DNA from 2 places in the Caldicellulosiruptor sp. F32 genome. Region 1 is predicted to be linked to the other one. Evidence: riboswitches for the same ligand, from Rfam matches in the RefSeq annotation. Region 1 holds a riboswitch; the other holds the start of a gene.
The links. Region 1 has a riboswitch for S-adenosylmethionine ahead of metK (methionine adenosyltransferase). Riboswitches for the same ligand answer to the same signal wherever they lie in the genome.
Positions count from the first base shown of each region.

Region 2: linked by a shared signal. The riboswitch ahead of H964_RS01410 (O-acetylhomoserine aminocarboxypropyltransferase/cysteine synthase family protein) and the one ahead of metK (methionine adenosyltransferase) in region 1 are both predicted to bind S-adenosylmethionine.

Region 1 covers NZ_APGP01000053.1:83,239-100,701, reverse strand. The annotation lists gene H964_RS12890 (hypothetical protein) at 1-42, shown strand, start outside; gene H964_RS05355 (hypothetical protein) at 62-733, shown strand; gene H964_RS05350 (glycosidase) at 934-1,884, opposite strand; gene H964_RS05345 (secondary thiamine-phosphate synthase enzyme YjbQ) at 2,028-2,444, shown strand; gene H964_RS12885 (hypothetical protein) at 2,513-2,845, shown strand; gene H964_RS12880 (methyl-accepting chemotaxis protein) at 3,022-3,930, shown strand; gene H964_RS13200 (hypothetical protein) at 3,945-4,079, shown strand; SAM riboswitch class I at 4,298-4,437, shown strand; gene metK (methionine adenosyltransferase) at 4,554-5,744, shown strand; gene H964_RS05330 (TIGR04086 family membrane protein) at 5,828-6,232, shown strand; gene H964_RS05325 (hypothetical protein) at 6,369-6,953, shown strand; gene recJ (single-stranded-DNA-specific exonuclease RecJ) at 7,008-9,419, shown strand; gene H964_RS05315 (NfeD family protein) at 9,419-9,850, shown strand; gene H964_RS05310 (SPFH domain-containing protein) at 9,892-10,827, shown strand; gene H964_RS05305 (YlbF family regulator) at 10,873-11,235, shown strand; gene H964_RS05300 (UPF0182 family membrane protein) at 11,264-13,990, shown strand; gene H964_RS05295 (class II aldolase/adducin family protein) at 14,562-15,848, shown strand; gene H964_RS05290 (L-rhamnose isomerase) at 15,879-17,159, shown strand; gene H964_RS05285 (L-fucose/L-arabinose isomerase family protein) at 17,232-17,463, opposite strand, start outside.
Region 2 covers NZ_APGP01000014.1:11,737-25,781, reverse strand. The annotation lists gene obgE (GTPase ObgE) at 1-295, shown strand, start outside; gene H964_RS01420 (hypothetical protein) at 405-590, shown strand; gene yhbY (ribosome assembly RNA-binding protein YhbY) at 703-990, shown strand; SAM riboswitch class I at 1,063-1,185, shown strand; gene H964_RS01410 (O-acetylhomoserine aminocarboxypropyltransferase/cysteine synthase family protein) at 1,292-2,566, shown strand; gene metX (homoserine O-acetyltransferase MetX) at 2,695-3,840, shown strand; gene H964_RS01400 (MBL fold metallo-hydrolase) at 3,837-4,559, shown strand; gene H964_RS01395 (dipeptidase) at 4,593-5,483, shown strand; gene H964_RS01390 (pyridoxal phosphate-dependent aminotransferase) at 5,613-6,806, shown strand; gene purB (adenylosuccinate lyase) at 6,859-8,289, shown strand; gene rgy (reverse gyrase) at 8,384-11,749, opposite strand; gene H964_RS01375 (ACT domain-containing protein) at 11,886-12,353, opposite strand; gene dapB (4-hydroxy-tetrahydrodipicolinate reductase) at 12,366-13,124, opposite strand; gene dapA (4-hydroxy-tetrahydrodipicolinate synthase) at 13,181-14,045, opposite strand, start outside.

The DNA of each region.
Region 1 (17,463 bases):
AATCCTCTGTCTACAATCATAAGTGCTGTTAGACCACAATAAGATGGGGAGGTCAAATTTTATGAAAAAGAGAAAATTATTTGTATTAGGTTTATTGGTACTTATTACAATAGTTGCAGCTATAATTGGTTATAATGCAGAAAGTATTCAGCAATTGAATAATGAGGAGGGAATAAAAGGAGTGGTGAAGAGTGCACTAAATATTTATAGTAAAAGTGTGTATCCATCAGAGTATACAAAATCACCAGATATTAAAATTCCTTCACAGCTTATGGAAAAAAAGATAAATGAAATTACCCAGGAATGTGAGAAATATTACAGTGCAAAGTCAGGAATTTTAGCAAATAAAATAAAAGTTTTTCAAACGGCTGTTTTAGGAGAAGCTTATTCACCCTCAGATATAAGGACTGTTGAATGGAAAATAAATGATATAAAATTTTTAGAAACAAGGATTGAAGGTGATACAGCAACAGTAATAGCAGATGTATATTGCGAAAACAAAATGGTTGCGTTGATTCCAATTGATAATAAAATAAATGGAAGCATAAAGCCTGAAGAAATGACAATAGAATATCAGAAAAGGCTGTATGAAGAAACGCAACAACTTCCCAAAAAATTGGTGACATATAATCCAAAAGGTGTAATAAGATATTATTTTAACTTATCAAAAGAAAACGGAAAATGGAAAATTACTTCAGAAAACTTCAGTTATCTACCAGGTTATGAGCCTTAATTTTATTTAAACTTCCATTTTGTTGTAGAAAAAGTTTCTATTTAATGTATGTTATAAGTTTGTGTTAAAATTCAGGCTTCCTTTGGTGATAAAAAGAAAAAAGAAATGATTAAAAAGTTTCTATTAATCTAGCTCTTTGTCAAAAGAGAGGTTGATATTTAGAATGTTCACCCCAACTTTTGACAAAGAGCCTTTATCTTCTATTTTACCTGCAAATCCCCTTCAATAAGAATAGACAAAATTTGGTCAATCTCAGCAAATGCCAAGGCTATGCAAGAGTCAGCAGCGCCATAGTAAAGATAGATTTGATTATCTTCAACAATTGCACCGCAGGTAAACACAACATTGTTCACATCACCAATTCTTTCGTATACCTCTTGCGGGGATAAGAGCCACTCAGGACATCTTTTCTTGACTTTTGCCGGATTTTCTAAATCCAAAAGCGCAGCACCAAGCCTGTAAATTGGTCCTGATGGCATCATTTTAACACCGTGATAGATTATGAGCCAGCCCTCTTGAGTTTTTATTGGTACAGCTCCTGCACCGACTTTAAAGCCGTCCCACCACGGGCCTCCTTTTTCAACAAGCACAACCTCATGGTTTCCCCAGTGAATTAAGTCTGTCGAATATGCAATCCAGATGTGTTCAATATCACCTGCAACAGGTCGGTGCAGCATTGCATATTTTCCGTTTATCTTTTCAGGGAACAAAACCGCATCTTTGTTATTTGGGGGACAAATAAGCCCTAATTTTTCTACCTTTTTGAAGTTTTTAGTTCTTGCAAGAGCAACAGCAGGACCATAACGGGAGTATGCAGTATAGGTTATATAGTAATAGTCATCTTCAGGAATATAGGTTATTCGTGGGTCTTCGCACCCAAACTCTTCGTATATGAAGACTGTTGGTTGAGGATATATGAGGGGTGACTTTTCAATCTTCCAGTTGGTCTTTCCATCACTACTTCGAGCAACAGTTAAATGTGATTTTCCTTGTCTGTCTTCAACTCTCAAAAGTAATAAGTACTCGTTCTTATATTTTATTGCACCAGCGTTAAACACTGCATTTGCAGAATATGGTATATCATATACTGTGATTATTGGATTTCCACTGTAGCGCGTAAATATATCCTTTTTTGCAAAGACCTTCTTCATGTAAAATCCCCCCACAATGATTTATCTATACAATGAAATATACCACATTTTCTGTTGAATCATTACAAAAAAATTATTAAAATATTTTTAAAAAACTGTCAAGGACAAAGAAAAACAAAAATTTAGCGGGGTGATTTTTGAAAATGAAGTCATATAGAAAAGAACTCTGGTTTGAAATTCCAACAAGAAGGGCTTTTGTGAACATCACAGATACACTACAAAAGTGTGTGGACGAAAGTGGTATAAAAGAAGGACTTTTACTTTGCAATGCCATGCACATAACTGCAAGCGTGTTTGTGAACGACGATGAGCCAGGTCTTCATAAAGATTTTGAAATCTGGCTTGAAAAGCTGGCACCTGAAAAACCATATTCTCAGTATCACCACAACGTCGGTGAGGACAATGCTGATGCACACCTAAAAAGGACAATCATGGGCAGGGAAGTTGTTGTTGCAATTACAAATGGTAAGCTTGATTTGGGTCCATGGGAGCAAATCTTCTATGGCGAGTTTGACGGTAAGAGAAAGAAAAGAGTGCTAGTTAAGATTATTGGCGAGTAATGCTGTAATTACTAATCTTGAGCAATGAATTTTTGATAACTAATTTGCAAGCAGAGGAGTGAAATTGAATGAGCTTATCCGCAAAAGTGACAGGGATTTTGTTGTTTATACTTACAATTGTTGACCCGATTTTATTACTGTTTTCATACTATGTCTTTGCAGGGTTAGGTGATTATCCAATTGTAAATATTCTTTTAGGGTATCTTATTGCGTTAGGACTAATTGGTATTCCAGCACTTTTTATAGGGAGATGGAATGCAAAGAGAGTAGAAGATGGCTCTGGATACAACTTACCATTTTTTTTAGCATGTGTTGTTTTTGTGGGAAACATACTTGCAGCAACTTTAGTGGGGATAGTTTCTTCAAAGATAAAACCAATGCCAGAGGAGCGTTTGCATTAAGATTTAGTGGAGCAATTGCTGTAAATATGGATATAGTTGCTCTTTTACTTTTTATTTATTCTAAAGTATTGTCTAAAAAGGAATTTGCAAAGAATATGGAAAAGACAAAGATTTCTATTTCTACAAAGCTTACAGTTTGAGTTTTATCTCTTACTCTCTGGATTGGTCCTTTATTGTTGAAATATATTACACTTAGAGTAAATCTTAATAACATTACAAAAATAAATCTTGCTTTAATAAGTATTTCTATTAACATAATTATTGCATTTGTTTTATGGGTAATAAATAAGAGTGTTTTATTGCCAGTTCCTGTACTTTCCAGATTGTTTTCAAGAGTATCGGAGGGTTATTTAATTACTGAAAAAATTAAATATTCTAATGATGAATTTGGCATCATTACCTACAAATTAATTGAGACTGTGAAATCAATAAAAAAACTTATAATCAGTGTAAAAAATGCAGTGGATAATTCTATAGAGATATTCGAACTAGCTCAAAAGCTATTTAGTAGATTAGAGAAGGATTCTTCGGAAAATGCGAAAATAATTGAAAAACAACAATCTGATATACAAAGAGTAGCAGCTTCGGTTGAGGAAATTAATGCTAGCATTGAGCAATTAGCTGCTCAAGCTCAGGACCTCAATAGTTTGGCGTCCACAGTGCTTTCAACTTCTAAAAACTTAGTGGATAAATCAGAGTTAGGACAAACAGCGGTTCAAATCATTTTAAAAACAAGCGAGAATCTTGTAGAAAGGTATGGTCAGTTGAGAGAAGGTGTAAAGCAATTAGCTCAAGCAACTCAGAACATCAGTGAGGTTGTTAAGTTTGTAAGACAAATTGCTGAAGAGACAAATTTGTTAGCCTTGAATGCTTCGATTGAGGCTACTAAGGCAGGAGAAAGCGGAAAAGGTTTTTCTGTTGTTGCTTATGAAATAAGGAAATTAGCTGAACAGACAAAAAATTCGACTACTAATATAAGTAGAACAATTTCAACTGTGAATTTGTATTCAAAACAATTTGAAGACCAGATAGAAGTTCTTTACCATGAAGTAGAAGAAAATAGGAAAAATATACTGAACTTTTAGGAATTTCTATCAATATGATTGAGAAAATAAGGGATTTAAATTCACTTGTTGATAGTCTGCTTGCTCATTCTGAAGAAGAAGCAGCTTCTGCTGAAGAAATGACTTCGGCAGCAACAGAAATAGCTGAAAGTATATTCAGAAATAAATGAGTTTTCACAAAAGATAATATCTTCTATAGAGCACAATCTTGATCATGTACGAGAACTATCAAAGCAGCTTTCTATTTTATCAACTTCAATGAATGAAATTCGAAAAATGATAGGAAAGTTTAAATATGAGTAATTATTTTTATTGACAATACCAATTTGTTTTGTTAATATAATTGAGGCAAATTTAAAAATTGAATAATGAAAAAATGATAAGGTTATCCTTATCAAGAGAGGTGGAGGGAAAAAGGCCCGATGAAGCCCGGCAACCGGCAAGGCTTTTTTAAAGCTTTGCAATGGTGCCAACTCCGTCAGAAAGCTTAAAAAGTTTATATATTTTAAGCTTTCTGAGAGATGAGGATAAAACTTTTTACAAGAAAGTTTTGCCTCTTCTTTTCAGAAGGGGCTTTAAATTTTATATAAAGTTTTAATTTTAAATGAGTTTCCATTTTACTTAAAAGGAGGTACAAAGAGCAGATGAGAAAGCTATTTACATCCGAGTCTGTAACAGAGGGTCATCCAGACAAAATTTGTGACCAAATTTCAGATGCTGTTTTAGATGCCATTTTAGAAAAAGACCCGTACGCAAGAGTTGCATGTGAGGTTGCAGTTACAACAGGGCTTGTTCTTGTGATGGGTGAGATAACAACAAAATGTTATGTGGACATACCAAAGATAGCAAGAGATACAATAAGAGAAATTGGGTATACACGTGCAAAATACGGGTTTGATGCTGACACATGTGCGGTGATAACATCAATTGATGAGCAGTCACCTGACATTGCAATGGGCGTTGACAAAGCATTAGAGGCAAAGCTTGGTGAGATGACAGATGATGAAATAGAGGCAATTGGTGCAGGCGACCAAGGGATGATGTTTGGGTTTGCGTGTGACGAGACACCTGTTTTGATGCCAATGCCAATCTATCTTGCTCACAAACTTGCAAGAAGGCTTGCATATGTCAGAAAAGGAGGTATTTTGCCATATTTGCGACCTGATGGCAAGACTCAGGTCACAGTTGAGTATGAAGATGACAGGCCAATAAGAGTGGATACAATTGTTGTTTCAACTCAGCACAGCCCAGAGGTTACACATGCCCAGATTGAAGCAGATGTGATTGAACATGTTATAAAGCCAATTATCCCAGAAGGTATGCTTGACAAGAACACAAAGATATATATAAACCCGACAGGAAGATTTGTAATTGGTGGTCCACAAGGCGACTCAGGACTTACAGGAAGAAAGATTATTGTTGACACCTACGGTGGCTATGCACGCCATGGTGGTGGAGCATTTTCTGGAAAAGATCCGACAAAGGTTGACAGGTCTGCAACATATGCAGCGAGGTATGTTGCAAAGAACATTGTTGCAGCAGGACTTGCTAAAAAGTGCGAGGTTCAACTTTCATATGCAATAGGTGTTGCAAGACCACTCTCAATCAGGGTGGATACATTTGGAACAGGAAAGATTGATGATGAAAAAATTGCCGAGATTGTAAAGAGAGTATTTGACCTAAGACCAGCTGCTATAATAAGAGACTTGGATTTAAGAAGACCGATTTACAAGAAGGTTGCTGCATATGGTCACTTTGGAAGAGAAGATTTGGACTTGCCATGGGAGAGAACTGATAAGGTAGACATAATCTTAAAAGAGGCTCAGAATATATAAGAAGTAGAGCTTGTGTTCTAACTTTTTGTGAGTTTTAATAATGTTTAATAGAGCATCTTTTTTAAAAGGATTATCAGGCTATTATGAATAAGAAGACTGAAGACGCAAGTCTTTCTCAGTATGTTTGGATAGTAGTAAAGTCACTATTTTTGATTTGCTTTTTAATTCTTATAGTATCTCTTTTTGTGATGTATTTTTCAATGCCGGATAAAATTGCACAGTATCTTACTATATTTTCAATGTTTGTAGGAATAGCATTGTGTGGATATGAGGCTGCTGAAATTAGCCCTACCAGAAAAAAAATAGCTGCATTTGTAGTTTCGCTTTTTGTTTCGATTATTTTGGTTGTGTTATCCATTGTTTTAAAAAGAAGTGTTAACATTTCAAAGTACCAATTATATTTAATAATCTTTGGTCCAATTTTGGGCTTTGGGATGGGCGCTTTGAATGCAGAGAAGAGCAGAAAACCTCGACCAAAAAGAAGGTAGAAAAACGCAGATATAAGCTATCCGTATCCCCTTTTGCAGCTGGCATAAGCAAAAGGGGATTTATTTTTGCCTTTACATCCAATTATGGTGTATAATTAACTCAAGGAAGAAATTAAACTTTTTGGGGGAAGACTTTATGAGGGAAAAAATTGCATATCTTATAAGCAGCATTTTTACAGTTCCAATGGTTGCACTGATTGTATTTACAATTATGTGGCTTGATGACAAGATGGCAAACTATGATGGAAATTTAAGCTATTATCTGAATTCAATTATCTTTTTCACAATCATACCCCTTTTAGCATATATTGTTGCAAGAATGGTCCCAAAGTTTAAAGCAGGTGGAAGAGAAAAAGAACGAAAACTTGCTTTTATCTTTGGGATAGTTGGATATATCTTAGGGAATTTGAGTTTGCTGACTATAGAAAAGCCTACAAAAGCAATGATAGGGCTTTACTTGTCATATCTCATATCAAGTTTAATCTTGGCCTTTATTAATAAGGTTTTAAAATTTAAAGCAAGTGGCCACGCTTGTGGTATAACTGGTCCAATTGTTGCAATCAACTTTATTGCTGGGCTAAAAATGTTATTTTTAGCTTTACTTATTCCGCTTGTTATGTGGTCAAGACTTATACTCAAAAGGCATGATATTAAACAGCTTATAGTTGGTGCTGCAACATCATTCTTTGTAACTTTGATAGTAATGATATGGATATTTTGACAATTAACATATTTTTAGACTACTTTTTTAAATTGAGGGGGCTTTTTTTGAGGGATGATTTTTCAAAAAAAACGATGGGTGCTAAAAGAGTGTGAGAATTTTGATGATTTTGACATCCAAATAGATGGTAGAAAAATAAGACCGCAAATAATCAAAGTTTTAAAAAACAGAGGAATTGTTCAAAAGGATGATATTGAAAAGTTTTTAGCTCCAGCAATCAAAAATCTTCACAATCCCTTTTTACTCAATGATATGAAAGAGGCGATAAATATTGTTCACAATGCTATTTTACACAAGAAAAGGGTATTAATTTACGGAGATTATGATTGTGATGGTGTAACAAGTACATATCTTCTTTATTCAAACTTGAAAAAGTTTTTGCCAACAAGTTACTATATTCCTAATAGATTCAAAGATGGATATGGACTCAACCTTGATATCTTAAAGAGATTAGAAGATACATTTGACATCTTAATAACAGTTGACACAGGAATAAGTGCTATTAATGAGATTGAATATCTAAAACAAAAAGGAAAAATAGTCATTGTCACAGACCACCATGAACCAAAAGATAAGCTACCAATAGCCGATGCCATTATAAATCCCAAGAGACGTGATAGTACATACCCTTTTAGGGATTTAGCAGGGGTTGGGGTTGCATTCAAGCTACTTCATGCACTAAAGCTTTCTGGGCTTGAAATTAAACTTTCTAAGTATCTTGACATTGTGGCAATTGGCACAATTGCAGACGTCATGCCACTTGTTGATGAAAACAGGATTTTTGCTAAGTTTGGTCTAAAACTTTTAAAGTATACGAGGAATATAGGACTGAAAAAACTTATAGAAGTTGCTGGACTTTCCTCAAAGGAAGAGCTAAAACCTTTCGATGTTTCATTTATCATAGGGCCAAGACTGAATGCGGCAGGCAGAATTTCGGATGCTAATTTAGCCATGTCGCTTCTTTTAAGTGACTCTTTAGTAGAAGCAGAAAAGATTGCAAGAAGGTTAGATGAGGAAAATAGAAAACGTCAGGAGATAGAAGAAAAAACTATCAAAGAGGCTCAAAAGATAATTACATTGAATAAAGATATCCTAAGGAAAAAGATTTTTGTGCTAAGCTCTCAAAGCTGGCACCCTGGTGTTGTTGGGATTGCTTCATCAAAGATAACAGAAAAGTATTACAGACCTTCGCTTCTGTTTACGTTCACAGATGAGGGAATTTTAAAAGGTTCTGGACGGTCAATAAAAGGTTTTAATCTGTTTGAGGCGTTGAAAAACTGCTCTGATATTCTTCTAAAGTTTGGTGGGCATGAACATGCAGCTGGGCTTTCGCTTGTAAGCGATAATTTTGACAAACTTGATGAGATTCTAAATGCTATTGCTCAGGAATATCATTTTATGATTTTCAAACCAGCTGTTGAAATTGACCTTGTTTTAAGCTTAAACGAGATTGATGATGAGTTAATTGACCAAGTTTATCTTTTAGAACCATTTGGTGTAGGGAATCCTGAGCCAACCTTTCTTATAAAGAACATTATTGTTGAAAATTTTAGATTCATGGGTGAGGACAATAAGTATTATAAATTCTTTACAGGAAATGGTACAAAGTATGATGTTGTATGTTTTTCAAACTTAGAAGATGAAGATGAGCTTGTTACAATGAAAAAGGTTGATATTGTTTGTAAGCTTGAAAAAAATATATTTAACTCTACAAGGCGAAATCAGTTTAATCTGATTGACATTTGTGAAAATATCAGTTTTGGTGTTATAAAAGACCTTTACAATAACTTAAAAACTGTGCGGCAAAAAGGATGTAGCTTTAAGAAATTTGAAATTGAGACATGTAATCTTTCTGAACTTGTTGACAAAAAATGTATCTTTACAGCTTTTTATCCTCATATTGTTTTAGATTTTTTAAAGTTTTTAAAAGATGAAGAGGTAGAAAATGATCTTTTTAAGTTTTTAGATAACCATGGCCGGATTGTGCAGCACCAGAGTTCATTAAAAGAGGTATATTTTGATGACATATTTGCACCGAGGATTGACAAGATAGAAAATATGAAAGAGGATTTTGATGTTATAGTTGCACTTGACATTCCTTCATATCAGCTTGTAAAAAATCTCTATCAAGATGCAAAAGTTTTGATTTTTGACTTAGACAAGAAATTTAAGGATTTTAATCTACAAATAAATGATGAGGTGGTCAATGTTTATAAAACACTTAGAGATTGTGAGTTTATCTCATACAATTTTTCGGGTATAAATGAATCAGACCCATTTAAAAGGGTTGTAAAACTTTTATTTATACTTTCAATGTTTGAAGAAAAAAATCTTCTTTGTTCAGAGGTTACACACGAAGGCGTGGAGGTAAAGGAGTTTTACAAGCTATCTGAGAAGGTAAACTTGAAACAGACATCAATCTACAAATTTTTCCAGATCATTAAAAAGGATGAAGGGGGAATTTGATGAATGTAAGCATTTATGATTTTATCTGGCTTGTGATAGCTCTTGCTTTTTTAATAGCTGATACCTTTATTGGTTTTGTCTTTTTTCCTATTTATATTTCAGCTTTTATAATTTTCATTTTAGATTTATTTGTAAACAATCTATTTGTAGAAGTTGGTCTATTTATTATTCTCAGCTTAGCAATCTTTTTGATATTTAAACCCAAGATTAGAAAATTTATGCAAAACATGCCAAAGATAGAAAACAGAAGCTTTGTAAACGTGGGAGAGGAATTTTTTGTTGAAGAGGTATCAGAAGATAGGTATTCTGGCAAAATAAAAAAGGACGGAATATTTTACAACATTTTCTGTGACAAAAAGTTAGGAAAAGGTGACAGAGTAAAGGTTAAAAAAGTGGATGGGTTGAGAATTTTTGTTGAAAAAATGGAATAAAAAAACAAGAGTATTTTGAAAAATGGGAGGAGGAAGCTTGTATGCCGACAATTGGATGGGTCATTTTGATAATTGCGCTGTTTTTAATCTTCTTCTTTTCAAGTGTAAAAGTTGTTCGGACAAAATACTGCTATGTTGTAGAGAGAATTGGCCAGTTTCATAGGATTTTAGAGCCAGGCGTTCATCTTATTATTCCTTTTATTGACAACATAAGAGCAAAAGTTAATATGCAAGAAAGAATTTTAGATGTACCACCGCAAGATGTTATAACTAAGGATAACGTCAGAATAAAGATTGACTCTGTTGTATTTTTTGAGGTATTCGACGCAAAGATGTGCACTTACAATGTACAAAATTATCAAGCAGCGATTATGTATTCAGTATTAACTAATCTCAGAGATGTCATTGGTAGCATGACTCTTGATGAAGTGTTCTCCTCCAGGGAAATTATAAATTCAAAGTTGACAACTGTGCTTGACCAAATTACAGATAACTATGGGGTAAAGATAAAAAGAGTTGAAATAAAAGACATTATCCCACCTGCTGAAATAACACAGGCAATGGAAAAACAGATGAAGGCAGAAAGAGACAAGCGTGCAATGATTCTTGAGGCAGAAGGTGTGAGAGAAAGTGAAATTGCTAAAGCAGAAGGGTACAAGCAAGCTCTTATAAAAAGGGCAGAAGGTGAAAAGCAGCAAAAGATTTTGCAGGCGGAAGGTCAGGCTCAGGCAATTGAGATGGTAGCAAGAGCACAGGCAAACGCTATTGCATATGTCAACAGGGCTATTAAGGAGAGCGGCACAGATGCAGTTGTACTTGCGATGAGGCAGATAGAGGCTGCAATTGAGATTGCTAAAAATCCGGCAAATAAGGTATACATTCCAACTGATGCATTTAAAAATCTTGGTACTTTAATTGGCGCCTCAGAGCTTTTAAAGACAAATGAAAATGTTAATAATCAAGACAAGAGTCCTTAAAAATAAAATAATCAAATATCCACAAAAGGGGTGAGTATACAAAAGATGAGAAATGTTTACGACATTGCGTACGAGCTTGCAAATGCTCTAAAAGAGTCAAATGAGTTTAAAAGGTTTAAAGCTGCAAAAGAAAAGATTGAAAAGGACGAGAAGCTCAAACAGATGGTTATGGACTTTAAAAAGAAACAACTTGAGCTTGAGCAAAAACGCTTGCAAGGACAAGAGGTTACAAGCTCTGATGTATATTCTTTGCAGCAGCTTTACCAGATAATAAGCCTAAACCCAGACATTGAAGAATATCTCTCATCTGAGATGATGCTTGCAAAAATTTTGGCTGATATTTCAAAGATAATAGCAGAAGCAGTAGATTTAAAAGATGAAATGTTTGGACTTTTAGAGAGCAAATAAAAAAATAAAGTGAGGGACAGGATTTAGGATGGCAGATAGAATTTACGATTATAAAAGAGAGAAAACTAAAAGAGTGGTTAAAAAAGTGGGTTTTGTTATTTCAATACTGGTAATATTAGCTATAGTTTTTTCAATTGCTTTTGATTTATTTTTAGAACTCATCCAAATAAAAGAAATTGGTAGAAACTTTGTAAGTGTATTCTGGAAGAATTTCTATGTAAAGCTTTCAGTACAGGTTGTTTCATTTATGATTTTGTTCTTTGTGTTTTTTGTAAACAATGCCGTTATTAAGAGAAATATTGAAAGAATTGTTGGAAAAATTAGTTTGCTTAAGAAGAACATTCTCAATGTTATTGTCTCTGTGTTATTGGCGCTGATAGCAAGCAGGTATTTGGAAAACAACCTCTACATCAAATTTTTGACCTTCAAGCATTCAAAGCCGTTTAATATAAAAGACCCGATCTTTAACAAAGATGTAGGATACTATGTGTTTGAAAGACCATTTTTTCTTTCAATTGTAAATTTTCTATTCTATTTAGTGATATTTGTATGTATCTATACAGTGGTATTATACATTGTTCTCTATGGTTTTGCATTTGTTAGCAGGGTAAATTCATGGGGTGTGCTTTATGACAAAAAGGTAAGAAGTCATATATTTTTCAATCTGATACTCATATTTGTGATTAAGATATTCACACTAAAATATGAAATGGAAGGACTTTTGTACTCTTTCTTTGGTGAAGTTGTTGGTGTGGGATATACTGATTATTACATTAGGATGAACTATTTTAGGCTTTCGTATATAGTTTTGGTAGCTGTGATTCTACTCAGCATCTACTTTTTCATAAAAGGCAAGTATGCAAATATAGCCAAGGTAATGCTTTCTTATATTGGTTGGGCAGTTTTGGGTACCATAATCGCTACAGCTTTTCAGTATTTTGTAGTATCACCAAATGAACAGGTGTATGAAAGGCCTTTTTTAGAAAAAAACATTAAGTTTACACGCCTTGCTTACAATTTAGAAAACATTGAAGAAAAATATTTTCCTGTTGACACATCAGGTACCATCACAGCAGAGGATTTACAGAAAAACACAGGTACAATTGAAAATATTAGAATTACAGATTATCCCACAACCTTGGCTATTTTAAACCAAATTCAGCGTTTTAAACAGTACTATATTTTCAACGATGCTGATATTGCAAAGTATACAATAAATGGCAAAATAAAATCTGTATTCATCTCTGCAAGGGAGATAAACTATGATGGGATTCCAACAAAGACATATATCAATCAAAAATTTCAATACACTCACGGCTATGGTGTTGTAATGAGCCTGATGACAGAAGTTACACCTGAGGGCCAGCCAAAGTTTATCATAAAAGATATTCCATTAAAGAGCTTAGACGGTGCACCAAAGGTGACTCAGCCACGGATATACTATGGAGAAAAGACAGACCCATATGTTATTGTCAACACAAAAGTTGACGAAATTGACTACCCAGAGGGTGATTCAAATAGGCTTTTTAGATATGACGGCAAGGGTGGAATAAGACTAACACCTTTGAATAGGCTGATCTTTTCATATGTGTATAAAGACTTTAGACTTCTTGTCTCAACGGCTATAAATTCAAACAGCAAGATACTCATAAATAGAAGTATTATAGAAAGAGCTAAAAAAGTTGCTCCATTTTTTGACTATGACACCGATCCTTACATTTTGATTGACGGCAAAGGTCACTTAGTATGGGTTTTGGATGGTTATACAAAGACAAATTATTATCCATATTCAGAGCCGACAGAAGAAGGTTTTAATTATATTAGAAATTCGGTAAAGGTATTAATTGATGCATACAATGGAACGCTGAAATTTTACATTGTAGACAAAAACGACCCAATTGTAAATGTCTATAAGAGTATTTATCCCGACCTTTTTGAAAATGGAGATATTCCAAGAGACATTGCTGAGCATATAAGATATCCGGAGTATATTTTCAAGGTTCAGGCAAGTGTGTTGAAAAGGTATCACATGACAAACCCGAATGTATTTTACAACAAGGAAGATTTGTGGGACTTTGGAAAACACAAGACGCCAGACGGTTCAATTGACTATATCCCGCCATATTACAGTGTGATGAAGCTGCCAGACAGCCAAAAAGAAGAGATGATTTTGATGGTGCCTTTCACACCGCTAAAATACAACACAATGATTGCATGGCTTGCAGCAAAAAGTAGCCAAGAAAATTATGGAAAGCTTGTGCTATACAAATTCCCGAAAGGTTCAACTGTCTACAGTCCACTGCAGGTTGAGAACATGATTGACCAAGACCCGCAGATATCAAAGGATTTGTCACTGTGGAATCAAGGCGGTTCAAAGGTTATAAGAGGGAACCTTTTAGCATTGCCAATAAACCAAAAGATTTTGTACATTGAGCCAATTTACATTGCTTCAGACAATGCTTCAGCCCTGCCAGAGGTAAAAAGAGTAATTGCTGCTTGCAATGGGAAGGTCGTTATGGGAAGCAGCCTAAATGATGCGCTATCGCAGCTCATTGGGCAGCAGGTAACACCTGTAAAGGATGAGATGCAAACACCGTCTCAGAAAGAAAATATAACTCAGGTTCTACCATCGTCAGATCTATTAAAGATAAAGTCTTTGTTTGAAGATGCTAAAAAAGCTTTACAACAAGGCAATTGGGAAGAGTTTGGAAAGAAGTTCAAAGAGCTTGATGATATGATGAAGAATGTCAAATAGGCAGTATAACTTTAAAATTTAATGAAGGTGTCTAAAAAATACAATTTTATATGTTCTGAAAGCACGTATAACAGGAACCAAACAATAAAAACTCCTAAATATTGAAATAAAAGGGGTTGTTACATCAACTTTTGAAACAGCCCCTTTTATTTTGTGTCTATTTTATAGCTGTGTGTGGTGTTCCATTTTGCGTCCCCTTAGGTTAATTAATGAAGTTTAAGGGATTATTCAATTAGACTTTGAACGTTTAACAAACAGTATAATGTAGAGATTTAGTAAATTCAATAGTGGATGTAGTTTTAACATATGAGTTGATTGGTTTTTTGTTTTCTTTGTATATATTTCATGATTCCATAATCAATTTGTCAGTTTTATAAAAACCACATTTGTTTGAAATATTAATAAATGATAATGACAAAACGGTGTAATTAGATTATAATAATTAATAAAAGACATCAAAAGTAAATACAAATAAACATAAAAACAAAAATTTTAAGCCATAGATACAAACATCCTGCAAAATCAGACAAAACTATAAAAATGCAATTTATTTCAGAAAGGGGTAAATATTATGAGATTCGAATTACTTCATCCAGCAGATCAAATAGCAATGATAATGGAAAGAATATATGGATATGGTATGACTACAACATCTGGCGGTAATATTTCTATAATGGACGAAAATGGAGATATATGGATTACACCATCTGGGATTGACAAAGGAAATTTAAAACCGGATGATATAGTGCTTGTAAAAAGCAATGGTGAGATTGTAGGAAAGCACAAACCATCTGTAGAACTTCCTTTTCATGAGATGATTTACAGGTCAAGACCGGATATCAAAGCTATAATTCATGCACACTCACCGGCAATTATGGCGTTTAGTTTAGCAAGGAAGATTCCAAACACAAAACTTATTCCAAATGTACATTTAATATGTGGCGAAGTTGAACTTGTTGAGTATGCACTACCAGGCAGCACAGCCCTTGGACAAAAGATTGCTGATGCCTTCAAAAGAGGCATTAACACTGCTGTTTTGGCAAACCATGGAATTGTTGTAGGTTCTGAAAACCTATTCAAGGCTTTTATGGCATTTGAGACTTTAGATTTTTGTGCTCAGCTTGAGATAAGAGCAAGGGCAATAGGTAATCCTAAGGCTCTGCGTCCAAAAGATATTGAGATTTCGAAAGCAAAGCAAGATGTTCAGATGGATGAGTTTATTCCAAAGAGTTATTCAAGTTTTGAGGAAGAATCTCGAAAAAAAATGTGTGAGCTAATTTACCGTGCTTATGAGCAAAGACTTTTTACAAGTACGCAAGGAACTTTTTCACAGAGGTTAAATGAAAACTCTTTTATAATCACACCATCCATGGTTGACAGAAAATACATAGAAATAGATGATATTGTTAAAATCGAAAACGGCTATAAAGAAGCGGGCAAAAAACCAAGTAGCTCTATTTTACTCCACAAGTATATCTATGAAAAACATCCAAATATAAATGCAATCGTTATTGCTCGTCCTCCCAATATTATGGCGTTTGCTGTGACAGAAAATGAATTTAATTCTCGGGCAGTTCCAGAGACCTATATACAGTTAAGAAACGTCAAAAAGATTCCTTTTGGTTCAAACTTTATGCAACCTGAGATGACAGCAGATGTTTTTTCAAAAGAAACTCTTGCTGTTATTGTTGAGAATGATTGTGTTATTGTTGTAGGTGAAAGTTTATTGGATGCATTTGACAAACTCGAAATATTAGAATTTACAGCGAAAGCAATAATTGATGCTAAAAGCTTGGGTGATGTTGTTTTGATTAGTCAAAAAGAAATTGAAGAGATAGAAGAGGCTTTTAAGTTGTAAAGAACAATTATATGAGGAGGAAGTGAAAAAATGAGTTTGAATGCTGATAAGGTAATAGCAGACTATGAAAGAGCAAAAGAGGTGTATGGCCAATTTGGAGTTGACACAGATGGAGTTTTGGAAAAGATGAAAGAGATAAAAATCTCTTTGCACTGCTGGCAAGGAGATGATGTGACAGGATTTGAAGAGGCAACAAAAGGAATGGGCGGTGGCGGAATCTTAGCAACAGGAAATTACTTTGGCAAAGCACGGAATGGAGATGAACTTCGGCAGGACGTAGAGTTTGCAATGAGTTTGATTCCTGGCAAACACAAGGTAAACCTTCATGCTATCTATGCTGAGACGAATGGCAAAAAGGTAGACAGAGACCAGCTTTCAGTGGAACACTTTGAAAAGTGGATAAACTGGGCAAAAGAAAAGGGCATCGGACTTGACTTTAATCCTACCTTTTTTGCCCATCCAAAGGCATCCTCAGGGTATACTCTGTCAAGTAAAGATGAAAGTATTAGAAAATTCTGGGTACAACATGCTATTAAGTCACGTGAGATTGCATCAGTTATGGGCAAAGAAACAGGTCAGCCTTGCATTAATAATATTTGGATACCCGATGGTTCTAAAGACTTTCCAGTACAAAGGTATGAGCACAGAAAAATCTTAAAAGAGTCACTTGATGAGATATTTGATGCAAAGGTTGACAAACAATATCTCATTGACTCTGTTGAAAGTAAGTTATTTGGCATAGGTTCAGAAGCTTATGTGGTTGGATCGCATGAGTTTTACATGGGTTATGTATTTACAAGCAAACACGATATAGCAATCTGCTTTGACCTTGGACACTTCCACCCGACAGAAACCATTTCAGACAAGATTTCAGCTGTGTTGGCATATTCAAAGAAGATACTTTTGCATCTCAGCCGTGGTATGCGTTGGGACAGTGACCATGTTGTGATTTTGAACGACGAAGTTTTGTCTGTTGCACAAGAAGTAAAAAGAACCAATGGATTTGAGAAAGTTTATTTTGCTTTGGACTTCTTTGATGCGAGCATAAACCGAATAACTGCATGGGTAACAGGGGCAAGGGCTGCCTTGAAAGCAATTCTTTTTGCACTCTTGGAGCCAACACATCTTTTGATTGAGGCTGAAAATGAAGGGAATTTTGGGATGCGACTTGCACTTTTAGAGGAATTCAAAACCTTACCATTTAGTGCTGTGTGGAATAAATACTGCTACGACAGTGGTGTTCCAGTGGGAAGCACATGGCTTGAAAGGGTGAAAGAATATGAAGAGAAGGTTTTGAAAAATAGGGTGTAATAGGTACAAAAAGGGGCTGCGCAGTGTTTCACACTTTTAAATGATTATGGCAGCCCCTTCCTGATTTTCATGTTATTTAAATGGATTTTCATCTTTATAAAGCATATAAGCTGGCTGGTTGAATGAAATGTCATCAACACCGAGCATCTTCATTGCATCAAATAGGATTTTTCCTGCATGTTTGAATGCAACAGCTGTATGATGCGGGAACCTCTTGGCAATAAGTACATATCTATAGAATCTTCCCATCTCTTTTATTGCAAATACACCAATTCCACCAAACGAACGTGGGTCAACGTCTATT
Region 2 (14,045 bases), on a different contig from region 1:
ACAGCAAAAGGCAGCTGAAAATGTCGAAGAGGATGCAAAGCCACGGACGTTTGTATACTACAAGAAAAAGGATGTAAAACCGCTTACTGTCAGAAAAGAAAACGGTGTATATGTTGTAGAAGGAACAGTTGTAGAGAAGGTAGCAAGAAACATAGTTTTAAATGACCATGACTCATTCAGGTATTTTCAAAATTTCTTAAACAAGCTTGGGGTCTTTGACAAGCTAAGAGAGATGGGAATCCAGGATGGCGACATTGTGAGGATACTTGATGTTGAGTTTGAATATTATGAATAAGTTTTAGATTTATCATAAAAATGGATATAGACAAAACAGTAAAAATGGGTTAAAATAATTGACAAGCAAAAAGAAATTCTTAAAAGGTTTGGAGGTTATCTTTTCTGATATGGAGTGCATCAATTGTGGGAACTGCAAGGTAGGTAATACCACATATTTTTGTTTTAAGGAAAACGGGTTTGTGGTGGATGTATCAAAACAAAAGGTGGTTGAGAAGGTAAGAAGCGGTTGGAAAAAGGGGGATCCAGAGTACGAGAAGCAGCGGCGCAGGTCTCGAAAAGAAGTAGAGGTCTAAAAATAAAAAAATGCCGGCAGAAAGGCAAAATCCTTTCTGCCGTTTTAGTTTATAAATAGCGAAAAAGAAGTATTTTATCAAAAATTAAATTCAAAAAGAGGTGAAAAATATCTTGCTAACATCCAAACAAAGAGCAAAACTCAGGGGCATGGCAAACACAATGGATGCAATTATTCGAATTGGAAAGGAAGGGATTACAGAAAGAGTGCTCAAACAAATAGATGAAGCACTCACTGCAAGAGAGCTTATAAAAATTGCCCTTGAGAAGAACTGTGAGATAGAGCCGAAAGAAGCGATAGCTTATATATGCGAAAAACTAAACGCAGAGCCTGTGCAGGTGATAGGAAGGAAGATTGTAATTTACAGAATGTCTGAAGAAAATCCAAGAATTCAGATTTAAAAAGTAGAGTATTGACCAATGTATTTTTAAATGGTATAATCAAAGCAACAAAATTGAATATTAGAAAATTACTTCTTATCAAGAGTGGCGGAGGGACTGGCCCTATGAAGCCCGGCAACCGGAAAAAGGTATGGGAGCCCTTTTTCTTGGTGCCAATTCCAGCAGGTATTTTTAAAAATACCTGGCAGATAAGAAGTAAGAAGATTTAGGAAGAAGTCTTCTTGTAGCTTATCTGCAGGAAGGCTATTTTTTTATCTTTTAAAAAGCACAACAAAAATTTAATGAAAGGAGAAAATAAAAGATGGAAAGAAAGTTTGGATTTGACACATTACAGATTCATGCAGGACAGTTTGTTGACAAAGAGACAAAGTCAAGAGCTGTTCCAATTTACCAGACAACTTCATACATCTTTGACACACCCGAAGAGGCTGCAGACCTTTTTGCACTCAAAAAAGCAGGAAATATATATACACGAATAGGAAATCCGACCACTGATGTTTTGGAAAAAAGAATTGCTGCACTTGATGGTGGTGTTGGTGCTGTTGCAACATCTTCCGGGCAAGCTGCTATCACTTATGCAATTTTAAACATTGCCAAAAGCGGTGATGAAGTTGTTTCAGCATCAACCCTGTATGGTGGGACATATACGCTATTTGCTCACACATTAAGAAAACTTGGTATCACTGTAAAGTTTGTAAACCCTGACTATCCAGAAGAATTTGAAAAAGCAATAACAGACAAAACAAAAGCTATTTTTGTTGAAACTCTTGGCAATCCTAACATAAACATTCCTGATTTTGAGGCAATAGCAGAAATTGCACATAAACACGGGATTCCTTTTATTGTAGACAACACATTTGCAACACCCTATTTGTTCAGACCAATTGAGCATGGTGCAGACATTGTTGTGTATTCAATGACAAAGTTTTTAGGTGGACATGGGACATCAATTGCAGGGATTGTAGTTGACTCTGGGAGATTCGAGTGGAATGAAAAATTCCCAGATTTAATTCAGCCTGACCCAAGTTATCACGGTCTTGTTTATACAAAGGAGTTCGGAAATGCTGCATATATTGCAAAACTAAGACTTACACTTCTTAGAGACATTGGTGCTTGTATATCACCGTTTAATTCGTTCCTGATTTTACTTGGCGTTGAAACGCTTTCGCTCAGAATGCAAAAGCATGTTGACAACGCAATGAAATTAGCAGAGTTTTTGAACAATCATCCAAAAGTGGAGTGGGTAAACTATCCGGCCTTAGAGGGCAACAAATACTATGACCTTTACAAAAAATACCTACCAAAAGGTCCTGGTGCTATCTTTACATTTGGACCAAAAGGCGGCTATAGCGCAGCAAAGAAGATTATAAACAATGTAAAGCTCTTTTCACACCTTGCAAATGTTGGCGATGCAAAATCGCTCATTATTCATCCTGCATCAACAACCCATCAGCAGTTAACAGAAGAAGAGCAAAGGCAAGCTGGAGTTTTGCCAGAGATGATAAGATTGTCTGTTGGTATTGAAGATATTGATGATTTAATATATGATATTGAGAGTGCACTAAATAAAATTTAAAATAGAGAATATAATAAGACCTATCATCTGCTGCATGAAAGATTGCTCCAAGATAAAAAGTTAAAAATTGATGTAAGGGGCAATCTTTCATGCATTTTAAATAAGCTTCAATGTGGGGGTAAAAGAGATTGGAGAAATTTGAGTTTTGGGAAGAGGGCTACAAAAAGTTTGTAAAATTTGCACACAACAAGGACTTTGTATTAGAAAGTGGCAAGAAATTCGGACCCATTACAGTTGCTTATGAGACTTATGGAGAGATTAATAAAGAAAAGAACAACATTATTTTGATAACTCATGCCCTGACAGGCGATTCACACGTTGCAAAACATTCAGAAGATGACACAAAACCCGGCTGGTGGGACAAGTTTGTTGGACCTGGCAAGATGATTGACACAAATAAATATTTTGTAATATGTTCAAATGTGTTCGGGGGCTGTCAAGGAACAACAGGTCCTTCTTCTATTGACCCTGAGACAGGAAAGCCTTATGGTGCAAGGTTTCCTATTATAACTATCAAAGACATGGTCAATGTTCAAAGAAAACTTTTGGAAGTACTGAAAATAGAGCATATTTTATGCGTTGTTGGCGGTTCCATGGGTGGTATGCAAGCTTTAGAGTGGGCTGTGAGCTACCCGGATTTTATGGACGGTGTTATAAACATTGCATCGCCACTTAAACTCAACGCGCAGTCAATTGCATTTAATGAAGTTATGAGAAGGGCTATTATGTCAGACCCAAACTGGCACGGTGGAGATTACTATGACAAGACAGGACCCTCTCAGGGACTTTCAATTGCCAGGATGCTTGGTATGATAACATACCAGTCTGACAAGCTCATGGACAGAAAGTTCAATCGTCGAATGAAAGACCCTGTTGAGAGCTTTTTTGAGTCGTTTAACACTGAGTTTGAAGTAGAAAGTTATTTACACTATCAGGGTATGAAACTTGTTCAGAGGTTTGATGCAAACACATATTTATACCTTACACGAGCAATGGACCTATACGACCTTGGAAGAACATATGGAAGTGAGGATGAGGCACTAAGAAGGATTAAGGCAAAATTTTTGCTCGTAGCCATAACCTCTGATATCCTTTTCCCAATAAGCCAAATGAGATATATGAGAGATAGGCTCCAAGAAGCAGGTGTTGATTTGATTTACAAAGAGATTGAATCGGATTATGGACATGACTCTTTTTTAGTAGAAGAAGAAAAGTACAGGGATATAATTACTGAGTTTTTAGAATTACTATATAACAAGGAGATGATAAAATGATTTTGACAATCTTGGGTGCAAGAGGCCCATACCCTGCCAAAGATGAGGCAACGTCCGGTTATCTGCTAAAAACGAAAAGTGCGAACATTCTGATTGACTGTGGAAGTGGTGTTTTGTCAAAGCTTTTGAACTATATTGCTTTTGACGATATTTCTTTTATAATATGCTCGCATCTTCACGCTGACCACACAAGTGATTTAGGGGTTTTGAGGTACTACTTTGCGTCCCGTGGCAAAGAGATAGACCTTTTTATTCCATCTGAGCCACAAGAGGAATATAACCTAATTAAAAAGGGCGTTTACAATGTTAGAAATATTGAAGAAAACTTGCAAACCCAAATAGGTAGTGTTAAACTTTCCTTTTTTGAAGGTCAACACCCATACAGGAGTTTTGCTGTTAGGATTGAAGAGGGAGGGAAAGCCTTTGTGTTCTCTGGTGATACAGGATACAAAGAGGATTTTGCAGCGTTTTGCAGCGGTGCAGATTTGCTCTTGCTGAATGCTGCATATACTGATGAAGAGGTTGGAAAGATTGAGGAGCCAAAAAGGTACCATATGAGTCCAAAACAGGCAGCAAAGGTGGCAAAAGAAGCTGGAGTCAAGCTTTTAGTCTTGACACACCTAAAGCCAGAGTGTGATGAGCAAAAGCATTTAGCCTCTGCAAAAGAGATTTTTGATAATGTAGTTCTTGCAACAAAAGAAAAGGTAATAGAATTTTAATAGAACCCCAAGAAGATAATAGGAGCTGTAGCAGTGTTTGCTGATGCTCACAATGACACATTGACAGCAGCATTTTTCAAAAATGAAGGACTTTTTGAAAATTCATTACAGTTTGACTTTAAAAGAGCAAAACAAGTTGATTTAAAACTTCAGTACATGGCAATATGGCAGGATACAAGGCGCAAAGATATCGATTTTATGGAGGACATCTTTACAATTCTGGATTTGCTAAATAAATATGATGTAAACAATGTTGGTATCTCAAAAATTATTGATGAGAATAAACTAAATATTTTGGTAATTGTTGAAGACATTTCATTTATCAATGATATTTTTGATGTTGAAATATTGAAAGAAAAAGGTGTAAAAGGTGCTACGCTTTCGTGGAATCACAAAAACAAGATTTGTGGCGGAGCTTATGAAGATGAAGCTCTAAGCAGTTTTGGAAAAGAAATTTTAAAAAGACTTTTGGAGATGAACTTTATTGTTGACCTTGCCCATGCACCGCAGAGAACATTTTATGATGTTGTAAAGATTATTAATAGTCCGTTTATTGTAAGCCATTCAAACTGTTATGCGTTGTGCAAACACCCACGAAATCTCACGGATGATCAGATAAAGATTGTAGGAAGTTTTAATGGTTTGATTGGGATAAGCTTTTATTCGCCTTTTTTAAGTGAAAGGTCTGCAAAGCTCGAAGACATTGCAAAACATATAGCACATGTCTCACAGTTAATTGGCCATAAGCATGTGTGTTTAGGTTCTGACTTTGACGGAGCAGACAATTTTGCCCAAGGTATAAATGGTGTTGAGGATTTTCCAAAGATAAAGCGCGTGTTAGAAAGTTTTGGATTTAGCAGAGATGAGATTTTTGACATTTGCTACAACAATCTTTTGAACTTTACCTGCAGGTTTCTAAAATGAAATTTTTTTATTTAAAACTTGCGTTTTTGTGCTCTTAAATCCTATTTTTTCGTAACATTGATATTGAAAAATGCATATAAATATGATATAGTATTGCAAAAACAAGTTGAAAGGGCGAAGGGAGAAAGGATGAAGTATTCACAAAGAGCGCTAAGTATTTCAGCGTCACCAACCTTAGCAATAGACGCTTTAGCAAAAAAATTAAAAGAATCTGGTGAAAATGTAATTGGTTTTGGTGCGGGTGAGCCTGATTTTGACACACCTGAAAACATAAAATATGCAGCAATTGCTGCCATTGTTAAAGGATACACAAAGTACACACCGGTTGCGGGGATTGCCTGTTTAAAAGAAGCTGTTGCAAAGTATTATAATGATAATTATGGAATTTCTTGTTCTGCAGATGAAATAGTCATTTCAAATGGTGCAAAGCATTCTCTGATGAATGTTTTTTTTGCTCTCTTGAATGAAGGTGATGAGGTACTTCTTCCATCTCCATATTGGGTTACATATCCAGAGCTTATAAAACTTGCAGGTGGCAAGGTTGTAGTTGTACCGACACAAAAAGAGTCGAATTACAAGGTAAGTGGCAGAGATTTACAAAAGTATATCACATCTAAGACAAAAACCCTTGTTTTAAATTCTCCGTCAAATCCAACTGGTATGGTCTATACATATGAAGAGCTGAAAGAGATTGTTGAACTTTGTATACAGAATGAAATATTCATTATTTCAGATGAGATTTATGACAAACTTATATATGATGGACAAAAGCACATATCACCAGCCTCTTTTGGTAATAAGGCAAAAGATCTGACCGTGATAGTAAATGGTGTTTCAAAGTCTTATGCAATGACAGGCTGGAGAATTGGGTATACTCTCTCAAACAAGGATTTAGCAAAGATTATAACAAACCTTCAGAGCCACACAACCTCAAACCCCAATTCAATTGCCCAGTATGCTGCATATGAGGCTCTGAGCGGTCCTCAAGAAAGTCTTAAGAAGATGGTAGAAGAGTTTGCAAAAAGAAGAGATTTGATATATGAGCTTGTAAATGAGATTGAGGGTTTAAGTAGCGTAAAACCCCAAGGCGCATTTTATATTTGGGTCGACTTATCAGGTGTTATTGGGAAAAGTTTTAACGGGAAAGTTATAGACAGTGCAAATACCTTTGCAAAGCTTCTTTTAGAAAATGAAAAAGTTGCAGTTGTTCCAAGCGAAGGCTTTGGTATGGAAAATCATATGAGGCTTTCATATGCTACATCTGTGCAGAATATCAAAGAGGGCTTGGCCAGAATAAAGAGGTTTGTTGAAAAGCTCAAATAAGGTATAATTAAAATTATAGAAAATACAGAAAAAATAGGGGAAGTGAAGAAAGTTGCACCACATTTATGAGACACCACTTAACTCACGTTATGCAAGCGATGAGATGAAAAGACTTTTTTCTGATGACACAAAGTTTAAGCTTTGGCGGAAGCTTTGGATTGCTTTGGCAGGAGCACAAAAAGAACTGGGGCTTGACATCTCTGATGAACAGATAGAAGAGATGAAAAAGTATTCAGATGACATAAACTATGATGTAGCAAAGCAAAAAGAAAAAGAGCTTCGTCATGATGTAATGGCTCACATTCATGCGTTTGGTGAGCAGGCAAAAAAGGCAAGACCAATTATCCACCTTGGCGCAACAAGCTGCTTTGTGACAGACAATGCAGATATCATCATAATGTATGAGGCAATGAAGCTTATTAGAAAAAAGCTTGTCAGCTGCATAAAGGTGTTGTCTGAATTTGCTTTAAAGTACAAAGACATGCCGACATTGGGTTTTACACACTTTCAGCCTGCTCAGCTAACAACAGTCGGCAAAAGAGCAATGCTGTGGGTTCAGGACCTGGTGATGGACCTACAATTTTTAGAGTATGTAATGGACCACACTTACCTAAGAGGCGTGAAGGGAACAACTGGTACACAAGCAAGTTTCATGGCTCTTTTTGATGGTAATGAAGAAAAGGTAAAAAAGCTTGACCAGCTTGTTTGTCAAAAGATGGGTTTTGAAAAGAGCTTCCCACTTACATCCCAGACGTATCCGAGAAAATTTGATTATTTAGTTTTATCAGTGCTTGCATCAATTGCGCAAAGCGCTTATAAATTTGCAAACGATATAAGGCTTTTGCAGCACTTAAAAGAGATAGAAGAACCGTTTGAAAAAACGCAGGTTGGTTCATCAGCAATGGCATATAAAAGAAACCCTATGAGATGTGAGAGAATCTGTGCCTTGGCAAGGTATATAATGGTCAACATTCAAAATCCACTGTTTACAGCATCCGTCCAATGGCTGGAGCGTACTTTGGACGATTCTGCAAACAGGCGAATTGCGATCCCTGAGGCGTTTTTAGCAACAGATAGTATTTTAAACCTTTATCACAATGTTGCAAGTGGGCTTGTTGTGTATGAGAACATGATAAAAAGACACATTGAACAAGAGCTTCCGTTTATGGCAACCGAGAATATACTGATGGAAGCGGTAAAGCGTGGCGGTGATAGGCAGGATTTACATGAAAAAATTAGAAGGTATTCCATGCAAGCTGCTCAAAATGTCAAAGAATTTGGGAAGGAAAATAACCTGATTGAACTCATATCGAACGACCCAAGCTTTAGACTTTCAAAAGAAGAAATTGAAGCTATTTTAGACCCTAAAAAGTTTGTAGGAAGAGCACCGTCTCAGGTAAAAGAATACTATGAGGAATATGTAAAACCTATATTGGAAAAGTACAAAGATGACCTTGATTTCAAATCAGAGGTGAATTTATAGAAAAAAATAGAAAGGGACTGTTTATTTTCCAGTCCCTTTTCTATTAATTTCTTTTTTGTATTACAAAAGTCGTTTAAATCAAAAAAGTTCTGTTTCACCTTTGCATAATTTTTGTAAGCTCTTCATATAAGCTATTTAACACACTTTGATAATCCTTTTCACCCATTTCAACGATTTCCATAAGTCTTTCAAGATCCCTTGTTGTCTCTTCATTTATATAATCTTGGTAATGTTGTGCAAGGTAAGAATACACTTTTCTTCCAAGTGCAGTTGAACGAATCCTTCTATATTGGTCCTCGAATACATATCCTCTTTTGAAAAGGGTCTCAACCATTTTAGCATATGTGGATGGTCTTCCTATATTCTTTTGTTTCATCTCATCAATAAGCATTGCTTGGGTGAAAAGAGGGGTTGTGTGCTTCTTGTAACTTTTCTTTTCTGTTATTTGGTATTCTCCACTTTCAAATTTTGAAAAAATCTGAATTGGACTGAACAAAAGCCAGCCTTCTTCTATCACCCCAATAGGCATTTCTTTTTCTATTTCTTGTTTATCAAACCTGAAAATTAATTTTTGATATTTTACAAGAGGGTTTTTCATCTGGCTTGTGAAAAATCTATTGAATATAAGTTCGTACACCTTAATATGATTAGCTGTCAAACCCTGAGCAAGTCTTTCACTTGACAACTCTTTTAACTCCAAAGGCGAAATTGGCTTAACAGGTCTTATTGCCTCGTGCGCACCCTCCGACCCGAAACTTCGGCCTACAAACAAGTCCCTTTTGCCTATCTTTTCTAAGTATAATCTTGCCACATTTTGACCTGTAAGTGATATTCTGTTTGAGTCAGTTCTGTGATATGTTATAAAACCATGTTCAAACAAAAACTGTAAAATTTCCATAATTTCCTGTACGCTGAGGTTTAATTTTTGTGATGCATAAGACAAAAGTGTGGGTGTATTAAATGGCAAAATAGTCTCAAGCTCTTTTTCATTTTCTTCTACTACCTCTACTAATACCTTGTCGCCATCTATTTTGCCTTCTGCCTCAAATCCAAACCCATTTTCAAATCTCACAAATGTAAATTCTTTTTGACTCTTTGCATATTCCTTTTCTCTTTCTATAATCCAGCCAAGGACAGTAGATTGCACTCTTCCTGCAGATAAATTATAGCTTTGAAAATTTTTCTGGAGCTTTGAGCTCAGTTCAAAACCAACCCACCTGTCTTCAATTCTACGTACAATCTGAGATTTTACAAGGTTTGCATTAAAATCGCGCTGGTTTTTTATGGCACTTTCAAAACCAAATTTTGTTATTTCGTGCATTTCAATTCGTCTTAAGTTCGGATTGACAGGTTTTAGATACTGGGATATATCCCATGAAATCTTCTCGCCCTCAACATCAGGGTCTGTTGCAACTAAAACTTCGTCTACTTCAGCTGCTATCTCACGAAGCACCTTTAATATCTCCTTTTTGTCATCAATCTTATCAGAGCCACATTTAGGACATGAAGGATACTCATCAGTAAACTGTGTACCACAGCTTGTACAGCGTTTGATAGAGTTATAGTACGGGATAAAATTGCCGTTTGATATTTCTACCCCATGCACTCCTGTTTTTGTATCAAGGTCATACACATGTCCTTTTGAGGCAGTTATGAGCAAAATTCCATCTGGAGTTACTGATTCGTATACAGAGAGCCTTCCATACCTTCTTGTTGATGCTTTTTCTAAAAATCTTGAAATTGTCTCTGCTTTTGTGGGCGATTCTACAATCATAAACCTTGACTTCAAATCTGAAGACCTCTCGGTTATTGAAGCCTCATTTCTGCTCATTTCAACCTCTTTGATTAAATCCTCAAAACATACCTCATCTTCGGTTTTCCATTCTTCATCAAGCAAAAACATGAGTCTTGACCTGAGACTTTCGAAAAGTAGGTCATCATCTTCAAATAAGATTGAAACTCCTTTTGTCAAAGAGCTACCCAACATTCGTGATGTCCTACCAGAACCTTGGATATATGTGAAAACATCAGGGAAGAATATCTGACCCTCATCTGAGATTTTCAAGTTTGAAAAGGACTTTTTAACAAAAACAGTCCACTTATCTTGAGGAATATACTTTTTTACTATCTCTCTTAACCTTTCGACCCGATATCTATCTATGCCTTTAAAAAAGCTTTTTAGCTTGGGATGTTCTTCAAGATAGTCAGAAAACACCCTTTCTAAGACAAACCGGGGCGCCTTTTCAATATCTGTTGAAAACCTAAACGAGGGCGTGCCCCAAAATATTGAATACTTTATTCTCAAGGGTAGGTCTATGCCTCTCACAAGCTTTCCATAGTATGAGTATATGCCACATAGAATTTTGAGCTTTCCATCTTTGAATTCCTCAAAACTTTTTTCAAAATCTTCCCATGTTTTACCGACAGATATTCCTTCGTTTTCTAAAAAGTTTATCACATCTTTGCCTTCTTCTTCATTTTCAACAAATAAGAGGATGCCATCATTGAGGATTTTGATTGTCTCAAGCAGCTTTTCTTTCGATTTTTTAGCAATTCTAATATTTGTAATATTTCTTATGCTGAATGTGAATCTACCTATTTCGAAACCAAGTAGCTCTCTAAACAAAAGAGGTTTTAGTCCTTGTGGCTTTGCAGTAGCAGAAGATACAATGAGAATGCCTTTAGATAAAGTAGAAGATGTGCCGTTTTGTTTTTGTTCAGGATACTTAATACCTTTTTTGAGGTTTTCAAATGTCTGGTCAATTGTCTTTTGGTCAATTCCAATCATCTGCAAAAGAGTGTCAATGTTTTTTGAAGATTTCAAAATTGCATCAACATCATCTACAAACACTAATGAGAATACCTTTTTTGCTAGGTCATCTTTTCGCTTTGATATAAATTGCGATGAAACAATCAAGATGTCAAATTCACCGTTTTCAAAGTTTTTCTCAAACTCGTCCTTTTCGGTTCTTTTCATTGATGACTTATAAGATAGAATTTTAACACTTTCTTTTGGCTCTTTATTGGCAAACTCAAGAAGTCTCTGATGCGCTTGTTCAACCAGCGATACAGTAGGAAAGATTAAAGCTACCTTCTTGCCATTTTTTGCCATCCACAGTGTTGCAACAAGTCCAAATGTTGTCTTACCAAGGCCTGTGGGAGCAATTAAAGTGAAACTTTTTGAGAGTAAAAGTCGCCTTGCCCAGAGCCGTTGATATCCTGTCATCGGTTTTCCAACTTTTGATACAAAAAACTTTTCAAACTCTTTATATTCATTTTTGAAATTCCAAAAGTAGGCATAATCTTTTAGGCTATTATGTTCTTTCAAGCTTTCAAGGATATTCATATTATTTTCAAATGGTAGACACTTTTCACATGGAAGTCCTTTTTGATTTCTTGTATCTGAGTTAATACCACCACAGTTTATGCATGAATGATAATATTTTGCTCCTGTTGCCAAGCAAAATTCCCCCTTATTCTTTTTTGAGGGCTTTTAGTTTTTCTAATTTTCAAATATACTAAGGGTTTTGGAAAAATTCAATATTAAAAAAAGCTGCCCGCTTTAAAATTTTCCTATCGGGGCAGCTTTTCAAAGTTTACTCTAATTCAAATCTCTGTTTTATAATCTCAACGGCCTTTTCCTCATCTTTCTGATCAATCAAGTATGAGATGTCAACCTCGCTTGTTGTCACCATCTTAAGCTCAACACCTGCTTCTGCCAAAGTGGTGAAAAGGGATGCTGCAACGCCCGGCAAATCTCTCATAGCTTCACCGTAGATACTCAGCTTTGTCAGGTTAGAAATTATGTCAATTCTTAAATGTGGAATCTCTTTTTTGAACTTGCTCAGCGCTGAAATTGCCTTTGGTACATTTTCTTCATCAAGACTAAATGATAGATTTATATTTCCTTTGTACGGAGCTGTCTGGCTAATCATGTCAATGTTTATTCCGTGGCTTGCTACTTCATTGAAGATTGAGGCAATCAGGTCTATTTTGTTTGGGACATTATCCAATGTTATCATGGCAACGTTTTGAGTGACATTTAAATTTGTCACAGGCTTCAAATTCAAAACACCTCACATTGAATTAATCAGATCACTCATGTTATATATACCCGGCTTTTTGTCTTTTATAAACATTGCAGCCCTGATACTACCGTTTGCAAAAACCTCTTTTGAAAGGGCTGTGTGTTTTATCTCTATAATCTCATCTGGACCAGCAAAGATAACACTGTGCTCTCCAACAATTGTACCTCCGCGCACTGAAAAAATTCCTATCTCATTTTGAGCCCTTTTCTTTCTTCTTGTGTGCCTGTCATAGATGTACTCATACGCATTGTTTGCAACCTCGTTGATAGCATCTGCAAGCATAAGAGCTGTGCCAGAAGGTGCGTCAATCTTCTGGTTGTGATGTTTTTCAACAATTTCAATATCAAACTTACTTCCCAGCGTCTTGTATGCTTTTTGTACAAGATCTGCAACAAGGTTAACACCAAGTGACATGTTGGCAGACCAAAAAATTGGTATCTCTTTTGAAGACTCAACAATCTTTTCTTTCTGTTCACTTGTAAAGCCTGTTGTGGCAATTACAACTGGTTTTTTCTTTGCCTTTGCAAATTCTAAAATTGCAAGTGTAGCCTCTGGCAGAGAAAAATCAATTATTACATCAAACTCTTCTTGAATTTGGGAAGGATTACTGTAAACAGGATAGTCAAAATTTCTTGTAGTGTTCAAATCAACACCTGCAACAATTGTAACATCTTCATATGTTTTTGCAACCTTGCTAACAACCTGACCCATCTTGCCATTGCAACCGTTAAGTAAAACTTTTAGCATTTGTGCATCACATCCATCTATGCTTAGTTTTTTAGAGATGTTTAAAAACGTATTTTTTACTCTTTTATGTTTATTCCATAGTCAATAAGAGCCTTTTTTAGTATCTCTCTATTTTTCTCAGTCATTGTAGTAAGCGGCAGTCTTGGCCTTCCGACATTGAATCCCATCATATTCATAGCTTCTTTTACAGGTATTGGATTTACCTCAATAAATAATGCTTTGATAATTGGAAGTAGCTTTAGCTGCAGCTCTTTTGCCTTTTCAACTTGGCCGTTTAAGAAGTACTCAACAATATCATGTGTCTCATCAGGCAAAATGTTAGCAAGAACTGAGATCACACCAATTCCACCAACAGAGAGTACTGGTACAATCTGGTCGTCATTTCCAGAGTAGATGTCAATGTCAGGGCAGAGCATAGCAATTTCTGCAACCTGTGTGATATTTCCGCTTGCTTCTTTGATAGCTCTTATGTTAGGAAGTTTTGAGAGCTCCTTCATTGTCTCGGGCAGTATATTTAGCCCTGTTCTTGATGGAACATTGTAGACAATTATAGGGATTGACACAGCATCGTTTATTTCTTTAAAGTGTTCAATCAGACCTTTTTGGGTTGTCTTATTGTAGTAAGGTGTTACATGCAAAAGACCATCTGCACCAAGCTCCTGGGCTTTTTTGGAAAGATATACTGCATGTTTTGTATGGTTGCTGCCAACACCCGCAATGACAGGTTTTCTGCCAGCTACCCTATCAATGACAAATCTAATTACCTCTAAATGTTCATCGTCTGGCATTGTCGAAGGCTCGCCAGTTGTACCACATACGATGATAGCATCTGTTTTGTGCTCAAGATGAAAATCAACAAGCCTCCCAAGAACTTCAAAGTCCACACTTTCCTCGTCCTTAAAAGGTGTTATCAAGGCAACA